Regions from separate parts of the Mesorhizobium sp. WSM4850 genome, predicted to be linked through region 3. Evidence: riboswitches for the same ligand, from Rfam matches in the RefSeq annotation. Region 3 holds a riboswitch; each other region holds the start of a gene.

Region 1 (3,267 bases), on a different contig from region 3:
GTACGCTCCGCTCCGGTTGCCGCCTCAAATCCAGCGGCGCACCCTTTTTGCGTAATCCCGGTATTTCTTGCCGAATTTCGTTGCCAGAACTTTTTCCTCGCCCTCGATCGCCATTTTCTGCGTTGCGAAGGCGGCGATGATCGCCAGCGGCAGGAACCACACGTTCCCCGAGATAAGGGCAACGCCGATCATCAGCAGCGTGTTGGCCAGATAGATCGGATTGCGGCTGACGGCGAAGGGGCCCGATGTCACCAGATGGTCCGGCACGGCGTTCGGGTGGAGCGTCGTCTTTGCCCGGATCATGATGCGGATCGCCGTGAACCAGAGTGCGACGACGCCGAACAATGCCACCCAGCCGGCCGCGAACAGGATGTCGCCCAAAAGGCCGCCGATCCATGGCAGCGGATAAAGCAAGCCAAGCGCGATGCTGACGGCGATGGCCGCGACATAGATCAGCGGCGGCCACGGTATAAACCCCGGTTTTTGCTGTCCCGGTTTCTGTTGGCCCGGTTTCTGCTGATGGTCGGTCATTGTGCTCCTCCCTCCATCAAAGTGCCGTCGGCCTTGGCAGTGCAGGCGCCGGCGAGCTCGTCGAGATGCGCCTTCCATTCCGCAGCCTGGTCGTTGCGGTAGAGCCGATCAAGCGTGGCCTCGCCCTCGAGCGTATCGAGCATGCAGACACAATAGCTGCTGCAGAACTCCGTGTCGCGCGATTGCTCGCACGATGCCTGGCATTCTTTCAGGAAGGTGACCTGCCTGGTTTCAACGGCTGCCGGCATGACTTGCGAAATCAGCCAGACCGAGCCGATCAGCACCGGCTGGTGGATCAGATAGAAGGCGAGGCTGTGCCGGCCGATAAAGACCAGCGGATTAGTCCAGCGGCCGGGCGTTAGGCCCGCCAGCCGCGTCAGCATGCCGGAGGCGAAGGCAAGCTTTGCCGCTGCGATGCCGGCAAGCACAGCGCCGAACCATGGAAACAGCGGGACATAATCGTTGGAGCGCGGGTTGGTTGCCGACAGGCCGACCCACCACAGGGCCGGATGATCGAAGATCTCGGACCTGAGGTAGAGCGGCGCGGTGATGACGAAAGCTGCGACAACCAGCGTCAGCAGCGCCGGCAGCCGCAGAAACGCCAGGCCGAGCAGGCTGGCGAGCGCGATCTCGTGCAGGATGCCGAAGAAGATGAAACTGTCGGGTGTGGCAAGCCTGGTGGCGGCCGATATGGCGAGCGCCGCCCCGCCGACCATGGCGAAGCGTTTCCAGAAGCCGTTCCAGCGGATTTGCTTGCCATGGGCGAGGAACAGGCTGACGCCGACCAGGAACAGGAAGGTCGAAGCGATGCAGCGCGCGTAGAATTTCCACCAGCCAAAGGCGGTCAGGCCGGGATCGGTGTAGCCGAAGAATTCGAGATCCCAGGTGAGATGGTAGCTCGCCATGGCAAGCAAAGCGATGCCGCGGGCGACGTCGATGGCGATGATGCGCCTGGATCGGTCCTGAACGGCCGGCGTAGGAATGGTCATGGTCTCGCAATTCTGATTCAGTGCTGCAAGACGACTATCATGGTTGCCCCGGACAAAAGAAGACAGGCGCCGCCCTTCCTTCTCCCCTTGTGGGAGAAGGTGGATTGGCGCGCAGCGCCAAGACGGAAGAGGGGTGTTGGACGGAGCGCGGCTTTTGCCAAGCTGGAACACCCCTCATCCGACCTCGCTTCGCGAGGCCACCTTCTCCCACAAGGGGAGAAGAAAGAGCCCCCGAGAAACGATTACCTTGACGGCGCATTCGCGCTGCTAGCTGGCGGAATTTGGTTTGCCGGGCGCGGCGATTCTGCCTATAGTCGCAGCCGTCGTCGGTTCCGTTTTGGAACCAAGAGGGAATGCGGTAGGGGCAAAATTCGCCCGATGCCGTGGCTGCCCCCGCAACTGTGTGCGGTAGTCCTCTCCATATGCCACTGAAGATTTTCTTCGGGAAGAGCTTCTTCGGGAAGGTGGGGAAGGGCGCTGATCCGCGAGCCAGGAGACCTGCCGGCGACAGGAGAACTGACTTCTATGCCCTCGGGTGGAGGGCGAAAGGACAAGACATGAATACCGCTTCCGTCTCGCTCGGCGCTTCCGTCTCCTCGCAGTCGCGCTTTGGGCAGTTGGCGCTTGCTGCATTTCTCGGCGTTTTCGTCATGGGCTTTGTCGGCTTCTCGCATATCGATGCGGTCCACAATGCCGCTCACGACTATCGCCATTCGATGGGCTTTCCATGCCACTGACGGGGGGCCACTGACGAGGGGCTGACACCATGACACTGTTTCGCAACGTCGTGTTCATCGCGGCGATCGCAGGGCTAGTGGCCGGCGTCGTTCTGGCCTGCATGCAGGCCTACGCCACCGTGCCACTCATCCTCAAGGCAGAAGTCTACGAACAGGCCGGCGGTGGTCACACGCATGACCATGGTTTGTCGCCGGCCGCAGCAGGCAGCAATGCCATGAGCAGCGCCGTGCCGGCTGAAGCAGCCACCGCGGAAGAGGAAGGCTGGGCGCCGGCCGATGGCTTCGAGCGCTTCGCTTTCAACGTCGTTGCCAACGTCGTCACCGGCATCGGCTTTGCGCTGATCCTGGTCGCCGCTTCGGAATTCGCCGGCGGCATCGGCAATTGGCGACAGGGCCTGTTCTGGGGCCTTGCCGGCTTCGCGGTGTTCACGCTGGCCCCGAACCTCGGCCTGCCGCCCGAACTGCCGGCGATGCCGGCGGCCGATTTCGCCCAGCGCCAGATCTGGTGGACGGCGACCGTGGTGGCGACGGCTGCCGGTCTCGGGCTGCTCGCCTTTCGCAAATCGCTGCCGCTGGCCCTTCTTGCCGTAGCGTTGATCGTCGCGCCGAATATTGTCGGCGCGCCGCAGCCCGAAAGTTTCGAATCGCCGATCCCGGAAGGCCTGCACCACCAGTTCGTGGTGGCGGTGACGCTGACCAATCTGGTGTTCTGGCTGGTGCTCGGCGCTGTCGTCGGCGTGGTGCGCGGCCGCTTGACCGGCGCCGCAACCGGCCTGCGCGACAGCCTTGCCTGATCGCGCTGCTCCAGGCAGCAAGCTGACCCTGGTCGTCGGCGGTGCACGCTCGGGCAAGAGCGCGCATGCCGAAAGCCTGGTGACGGCCTGTCCAGCGCCGTGGACCTACATCGCCACGGCGCAAGCCTATGACGACGAGATGCACGAACGCATCGCGCTGCACCGAGCGCGGCGTTGCGACGGTTGGACGACGATCGATGCGCCGCTCGATCTCGT
Region 2 (3,267 bases), on a different contig from region 3:
AAAACACGGTGCTCGACGGCATATCCGGATAAACTGGTCCAATCCGCTCCTGTTGATTTCCTTCGCTTTTTACTCCACTTTTCTCTCCTGACATAGATGCCGCCGGAACCCTGCTAGCATGGTGCGGAATCATCTCTCCCACCTTTGGTCGAACGCCGACAGAGTGCCGTCTGCATGAAGGAAAAAATCTCGCTCGCCATGGCCCGGCGCATCGCGCTTGCCGCACAGGGGTTTGCCGATCCTCGCCCTAACGGCTCGCCCGATCGCCGCCATCTGGCCCGTGTGCTTGGCCGGACCGGTCTGCTGCAGATCGATTCCGTCAGCGCGGTGGTGCGTGCCCATTATATGCCGCTCTATTCGCGGCTTGGCCCCTACCCGCTCGCCCTGCTCGACAACGCCGCCGTGACGCGCAAGCGCAAAGTCTTCGAATATTGGGCGCACGAAGCCTCCTTTCTGCCGGTCGAGACCTATCCGCTGATGCGCTGGCGCATGGAACGGGCCGAACGTGGCGAGGAAATGTATAGCGGGCTGGCCAAGTGGGGCCGCGAGCGCGCCGCCTACATTGAAGACATTTATCGCGAGGTCGTCGAACGCGGCCCGATCGCCGCTTCCGCCCTGGAAGGCCAGAAAGGCTCCGGCGGCTGGTGGGGCTGGAGCGACGCCAAGCACGCTTTCGAATGGCTGTTCTGGGCCGGCCGCATCACCACGGCGTCACGTCGTGGCTTCGAGCGGCTTTATGATCTGCCGCAGCGCGTGCTGCCGCCGGAAATACTTGCCCTGCCGGTGCCCTCACCTGAGGATGCGCACCGCGAATTGCTGCGCATCTCCGCCCGCGCCCACGGCGTCGCGACAGCAGGCGACCTGCGCGACTATTTTCGCCTCTCTCCCGCTGACATCAAAGGCCGCATCGAGGAACTGGTCGACGCCGGCGACCTCTTGCCGGTGACCGTCGAAGGCTGGAGCAAGCCAGCCTATCTTCACAGGGATGCCCGTTTTCCGCGCAAGATCGAGGCGCGCGCCTTGCTCGCTCCGTTCGATCCGGTTGTCTTCGAGCGAGCACGTACGGAAAGACTGTTCGACTTCCGCTATCGCATCGAGATCTACACCCCGGCCGAAAAACGCCAGTACGGCTATTATGTGCTGCCGTTCCTGCTCGGCGAAAGGATCGTGGCGCGCATCGACGTCAAGGCCGACCGCCCGGCCGGCGTGCTGCGCGTCCATGCCGCCTATGCCGAGCCCGGCGCGCCGCCGCAAACCGCCGCCGAACTTTTTGAGGAAGTGAAGCTGATGCAGGGCTGGCTCGGCTTGGAACGCATCGAGGTGACGCCGGCGGGGGATTTGGGCCAGGCGCTGGCGGAAGTCGCGGTTTCGTAAGGGATTGCCGATGTCGGCGCCGCCCCTCACCTGCCTGCCGGCATCCTCTCCCCGTATAGAGACGGGGAGAGGGACGCTGTCATCGATGGTTTCGCCAATCGCCAGCGTTGCAGGAGGGGGCGCCGCCGTTGCGGCCAGTTCTTTCTCCCCGTCACTATACGGGGAGAAATGCCCGGCAGGGCAATGAGGGGCAGCGCCGACATCCAAAATTGCTCTGAAGCGTTTCCATCGCCGTGTCGGAAGCATGCGTTGACACGACTGCCTCCACAAGCCTAAATCCGGTTCAGACGGTCTCCTCTCGGCAAAGGGAGGAGCCAAGAGGGAATGCGGTGCGAAATCTCGATTTCAAATCCGCGGCTGTCCCCGCAACTGTAAGCGACGAGCCAAGGCCGATAACCACTGGGAAAAATCCCGGGAAGGCGGCACGAAGGCGATGACCCGCGAGCCAGGAGACCTGCCGTCTAGGACTTAAGAATCCGATCGCCTGGCGGGTTTTCCGGGCAAGGAGCCTGATTTGGAACGCGACAGCAGTTTTTCGGCTGAGACAGCGGGCGTATTGTCCGGCGATGATGATGCTCTGGCCGACGTCACCGTGATCGTCTGCACCTCCTGCCGTGACGAGACCGGCTCCGACGGCCATCCTCGCGCCGGCGAATTGTTGGCCGAAGACACGCGCCGCGCCGCCTCTGGCGAAAACATCCGTATCCGCAGCGTCGAATGCCTCGGCAACTGCAAGCGCCGCCTCAGCGCCGCTATCCTGCGCGACGGCTGCTGGAGCTATGTCTTTGGCGACCTGACCGCGACCAGCGGCGCCGATCTCATCACCGGCGCAAAACTCTTCGCCACCTCGACCGACGGCCTCATGCCATGGCGCGGCCGCCCCGATTGCCTGAAGCGCGGCCTCGTTGCCCGCATCCCTCCCCTCGACCTTTTGAAGGACCAGATATGACCACTTCCGTCTCGCGCGTGCCCTGCACCGTCGTCACCGGCTTCCTCGGCGCCGGCAAGACGACGCTGATCCGCCATCTGCTCGAAAACGCTGGCGGCAAGCGGCTGGCCATCATAGTCAACGAGTTCGGCGACATCGGCATCGATGGCGAGATTCTTAAGGGATGCGGCATCGACACCTGCCCTGAGGAAAACATCGTTGAGCTGGCCAATGGCTGCATCTGCTGCACCGTCGCCGACGATTTCGTCCCGGCGCTCGACCAGATCCTGTCGCTGACGCCCAGGGTCGACCATATCCTGATCGAAACCTCCGGGCTGGCCCTGCCCAAGCCGCTGGTCCAGGCCTTCCAGTGGCCGACGGTGAAGAGCCGGGTGACGGTCGACGGCGTCATTGCCGTGGTCGACGGACCGGCGCTGGCCGAAGGCCGCGTTGCCAACGACATGGACGCCCTGCAGGCGCAGCGCGCGCAGGACGAGACGCTCGACCACGACGATCCGGTCGAGGAGGTGTTCGAGGACCAGCTCGCCTGCGCCGACCTGATCATATTGTCGAAGAGCGACCTGATGGACGCCGCCGGCTCGGCCCGCGCCAATGCCGTCATCGGCAAGCACGCCGCCCGCGCGGTGAAGATCGTGCCGGCCTCGCAGGGCAAGGTCGATCCCTCCGTGCTGCTCGGCCTCGGCCTTGCCGTCGAGGACGACATCGAGAACCGCAAGACCCACCACGATGACGAGCTCGATCACGAGCATGACGATTTTGACTCGTTCGTCATCGACATTCCGTCGATTGCCAATCCCGAAGAGCTGGCTTTGCGTGTCGCCACGGCGGCGGAAGAAGAAAACGTACTGCGCGTAAAAGGCTTCGTCGAGGTCGGCGGCAAGCCGATGCGGCTGTTGCTGCAGGCAGTCGGGCCGCGCGTCAACCACTATTACGACCGCGCCTGG
Region 3 (3,267 bases):
GAGGTTCAGCTTGCTTACGCGATCGGTGTGGCCGCGCCGGTCTCTATCCTCGTCAATACATTCGGAACCGCAAAGATTGATGAAAAAAGGATCGAGCGCGCCGTCCTTGAGCTTTTCGATCTCCGGCCGAAAGGCATCATCAAGGCGCTTGATCTCTTACGGCCGATTTACCGCAAGACCGCGACATACGGACACTTCGGCCGCGAAGAGCCGGAGTTCACCTGGGAAAAGACGGACAGAGCTGACGACCTGTTGCGTGAGGCAGGACCGGCAGCTGCGTGATGCGCGGGTATTGGATGCGTCGGCATAGGGCGACCCATTCCACACTCGCCAAAAACACGCCGGCCCCGGCGTGGCGAGAAGCCGGCTCGGCTTTTTGGCGGAGACACTGATGTCGAAATATGACGTGCTTTGTATCGGTAATGCCATCGTCGACATCATCGCGCAGTGCGACGAGGCATTCCTCGAGACCAACGGCATCATCAAGGGCGCGATGAACCTCATCGACACAAGGCGCGCCGAGCTGCTCTACAGCCGCATGGGTCCGGCGATCGAGGCGTCCGGCGGCAGTGCCGGCAACACGGCGGCCGGCGTCGCCAGCTTCGGCGGCCGCGCCGCTTTCTTCGGCAAGGTCTCCAACGATGCGCTGGGCGAAATCTACGCCCACGACATCCACGCGCAGGGCGTCGCCTTCGACACCAGGCCGCTCAAGGGCGAGCCGCCGACGGCGCGCTCGATGATCTTCGTCACCCCTGACGGCGAGCGCTCGATGAACACCTATCTCGGCGCCTGCGTCGAGCTCGGGCCGGAGGATGTCGAGGCCGACAAGGCCTCTGGCGCCAAGGTCACCTATTTCGAAGGCTATCTGTGGGATCCGCCGCGCGCCAAGGAAGCAATCCGCCAGACGGCGATGCTGGCGCACGCGGCAGGCCGCGAAGTGTCGATGACCCTGTCGGATTCGTTTTGCGTCGATCGCTACCGAGACGAGTTCCTCGAACTGATGCGTTCGGGCACGGTCGATATCGTCTTTGCCAACAGCCACGAGATCAAGTCACTCTACCAGACATCGTCGTTTGACGAGGCGCTGGCGCAGATCCGCAAGGATTGCCGTATCGCCGCCGTGACCCGCTCGGAAAAAGGTTCGGTGATCGTGCGCGGGGACGAGACCGTGGTCATCAAGGCGACCGCCATCAAGGAACTGGTCGACACCACGGGTGCCGGCGATCTCTATGCCGCCGGCTTCCTGCATGGATACACGCAAGGCCGCGACCTGCAGACCTGCGGCGACCTTGGCTCACTGGCGGCCGGATTGGTGATCCAGCAGATCGGCCCCAGGCCACGGCAGAATCTGCGACGAGAGGCTGAGCAGGCGGGGTTGCTGTAGGGGGCATTTCCGCGAAGTGCTGCCCACCTTCCCGTTGTGCAGGCTGTCCAGACAAGCGCGTGTAAATCGAAATGTCGCGTGCCTGCGTGAAGGATGGCGGTTTTTCTCCAAATTTCAATTTTGCAGGCTTAGGAACGTTGTCGCACTTCGGGCCAGTACTGCCGCCCGATCATGAATGGCCAACACGAGCCATTTTTGACGAAGTCGTTTTGAGACGGGATCGTACAAAAGGCAGATTGCCCGAGGGGCGAGCCACAGTCTGCACACAGCGGAGAGTCGCGCAGAAGGGCTCAGCTCGACGGCGACATGAGACTTGCAAACACGCCGCAGGCGAACAATTCACATAAGCACATAAACATTTCTTTATACGGCATTGACAGCAATGCGAGCGGCTGCGATCGTCTGCGGGTCGTGGTTCTCCGCAAGGTGTTGCCGTAGCGGAGCTAAGAGGGAAGCCGGTGCAATGCCGGCGCTGCCCCCGCAACGTAAGCGGCGAGCCAACCCACCAATGTCACTGGGGCGAACTGCCCCGGGAAGACGGGGCAGAGGCTGTGACCCGCGAGCCAGGAGACCTGCCACGGCGAACAACGTCCACGGGCGGGGTGTCTGGTGGCCGCGGCAGCTCGGCGTTGATGCCGGCCTGCTAACGCCTTCCTTGGCCCCGCCCCAACCATCGGGGTATGGAATGAATGTCTCCCAGCAAGTTCCCATAGCAACGCTTGGCGTGCCGCGTATCGGTCGCCGGCGAGAACTGAAATTCGCGCTCGAAAGCTACTGGTCCGGAAAATCTTCTGCTGCCAACCTTCTGGCGACGGCGAAGGCACTGCGTGCCGCCAGCTGGAGCGAGCAGCGCGACCGCGGCGTGTCGAAAATCCCGTCGAACGATTTCTCACTGTATGACCATGTGCTCGACACCGCAGCAATGGTCGGCGCCGTGCCAGCTCGTTACGGCTGGACGGGCGGCGAGGTCCCGCTCGACATCTACTTCGCGATGGCGCGCGGGACGCAAGGCGATAGCGCGGGTTGCGGACGGGCCGGTCACGGGCATGCAGTTCAGGGGCAGCGCGTAACCGCGATGGAAATGACCAAATGGTTCGACACCAACTACCACTACATCGTGCCGGAGCTGGGCGACGATCAGACCTTCGCCCTCTCGTCGACGAAACCAGTCGATCACTTTCTGGAGGCAAAAGAGCTCGGCACCCATACACGCCCGGTCATCCTTGGACCGGTGACCTTCCTGAAGCTGGCGAAGTCTCCCGACCAGGGCTTCAATCCCATAGCGCTCCTGCCGCGCCTACTGCCCGTCTACGAGCAACTCCTGCAGAGGCTGGAGCTCTCGGGGGCCGACTGGGTTCAGATTGATGAGCCGGCGCTTGTGCTCGACCTTAGCCCGAACGAACGAGCTGCCTTCGAATTCACCTACGGGCAGCTGTCGAAAGCCGCGCCCAAGTTGAAAATTATGCTGGCTGCCTATTTCGGGCCGCTGGGAAACAATCTGGCGACCGCGCTTTCGCTGGGCCTGGCGGGCCTGCATCTCGACCTCGTGCGCGCTCCCGAGCAGTTGGAGACGGTTGGTCGGCTTGCACCGAAGGATCTGGTGCTGTCACTTGGCCTGATCGACGGCCGCAATGTCTGGCGCGCGAACCTGTCTGCAATTCTCGACCGCATCAAGCCGGTCATTGCCGGCTGGCCGCTGGACCGCGTCGAAATTGCGCCTTCCTGCTCGATGCTTCATGTGCCGATGGACCTGCGGATGGAGACCGCGCTCGATGTAGACGTTCGTTCGTGGCTGGCATTCGCCGCCCAGAAGACTGAAGAGCTGCTCGTGCTGGCCCAAGCCTTGTCCGAAGGCAGGGAGGGTGTAGCAGGCGCGCTGAAGG

The links. Region 3 has a riboswitch for cobalamin ahead of metE (5-methyltetrahydropteroyltriglutamate--homocysteine S-methyltransferase). Riboswitches for the same ligand answer to the same signal wherever they lie in the genome.
Region 1: another riboswitch for cobalamin. It lies ahead of AC0L2Z_RS06575 (CbtB domain-containing protein); the one in region 3 lies ahead of metE (5-methyltetrahydropteroyltriglutamate--homocysteine S-methyltransferase).
Region 2: another riboswitch for cobalamin. It lies ahead of AC0L2Z_RS05940 (DUF1636 family protein); the one in region 3 lies ahead of metE (5-methyltetrahydropteroyltriglutamate--homocysteine S-methyltransferase).

The regions. Positions count from the first base shown of each region.
Region 1 covers NZ_JBVVPV010000003.1:105,952-109,218, forward strand. Annotated here, with positions in the region: gene AC0L2Z_RS06565 (methyltransferase family protein) at 25-531, opposite strand; gene AC0L2Z_RS06570 (heparan-alpha-glucosaminide N-acetyltransferase) at 528-1,520, opposite strand; cobalamin riboswitch at 1,831-2,040, shown strand; gene AC0L2Z_RS06575 (CbtB domain-containing protein) at 2,078-2,257, shown strand; gene AC0L2Z_RS06580 (CbtA family protein) at 2,287-3,051, shown strand; gene cobU (bifunctional adenosylcobinamide kinase/adenosylcobinamide-phosphate guanylyltransferase) at 3,074-3,267, shown strand, end outside.
Region 2 covers NZ_JBVVPV010000003.1:4,529-7,795, reverse strand. Annotated here, with positions in the region: gene AC0L2Z_RS05945 (winged helix-turn-helix domain-containing protein) at 175-1,374, shown strand; cobalamin riboswitch at 1,646-1,850, shown strand; gene AC0L2Z_RS05940 (DUF1636 family protein) at 1,889-2,323, shown strand; gene cobW (cobalamin biosynthesis protein CobW) at 2,320-3,267, shown strand, end outside.
Region 3 covers NZ_JBVVPV010000042.1:57,591-60,857, forward strand. Annotated here, with positions in the region: gene metK (methionine adenosyltransferase) at 1-282, shown strand, start outside; gene AC0L2Z_RS28410 (adenosine kinase) at 392-1,384, shown strand; cobalamin riboswitch at 1,780-1,978, shown strand; gene metE (5-methyltetrahydropteroyltriglutamate--homocysteine S-methyltransferase) at 2,094-3,267, shown strand, end outside.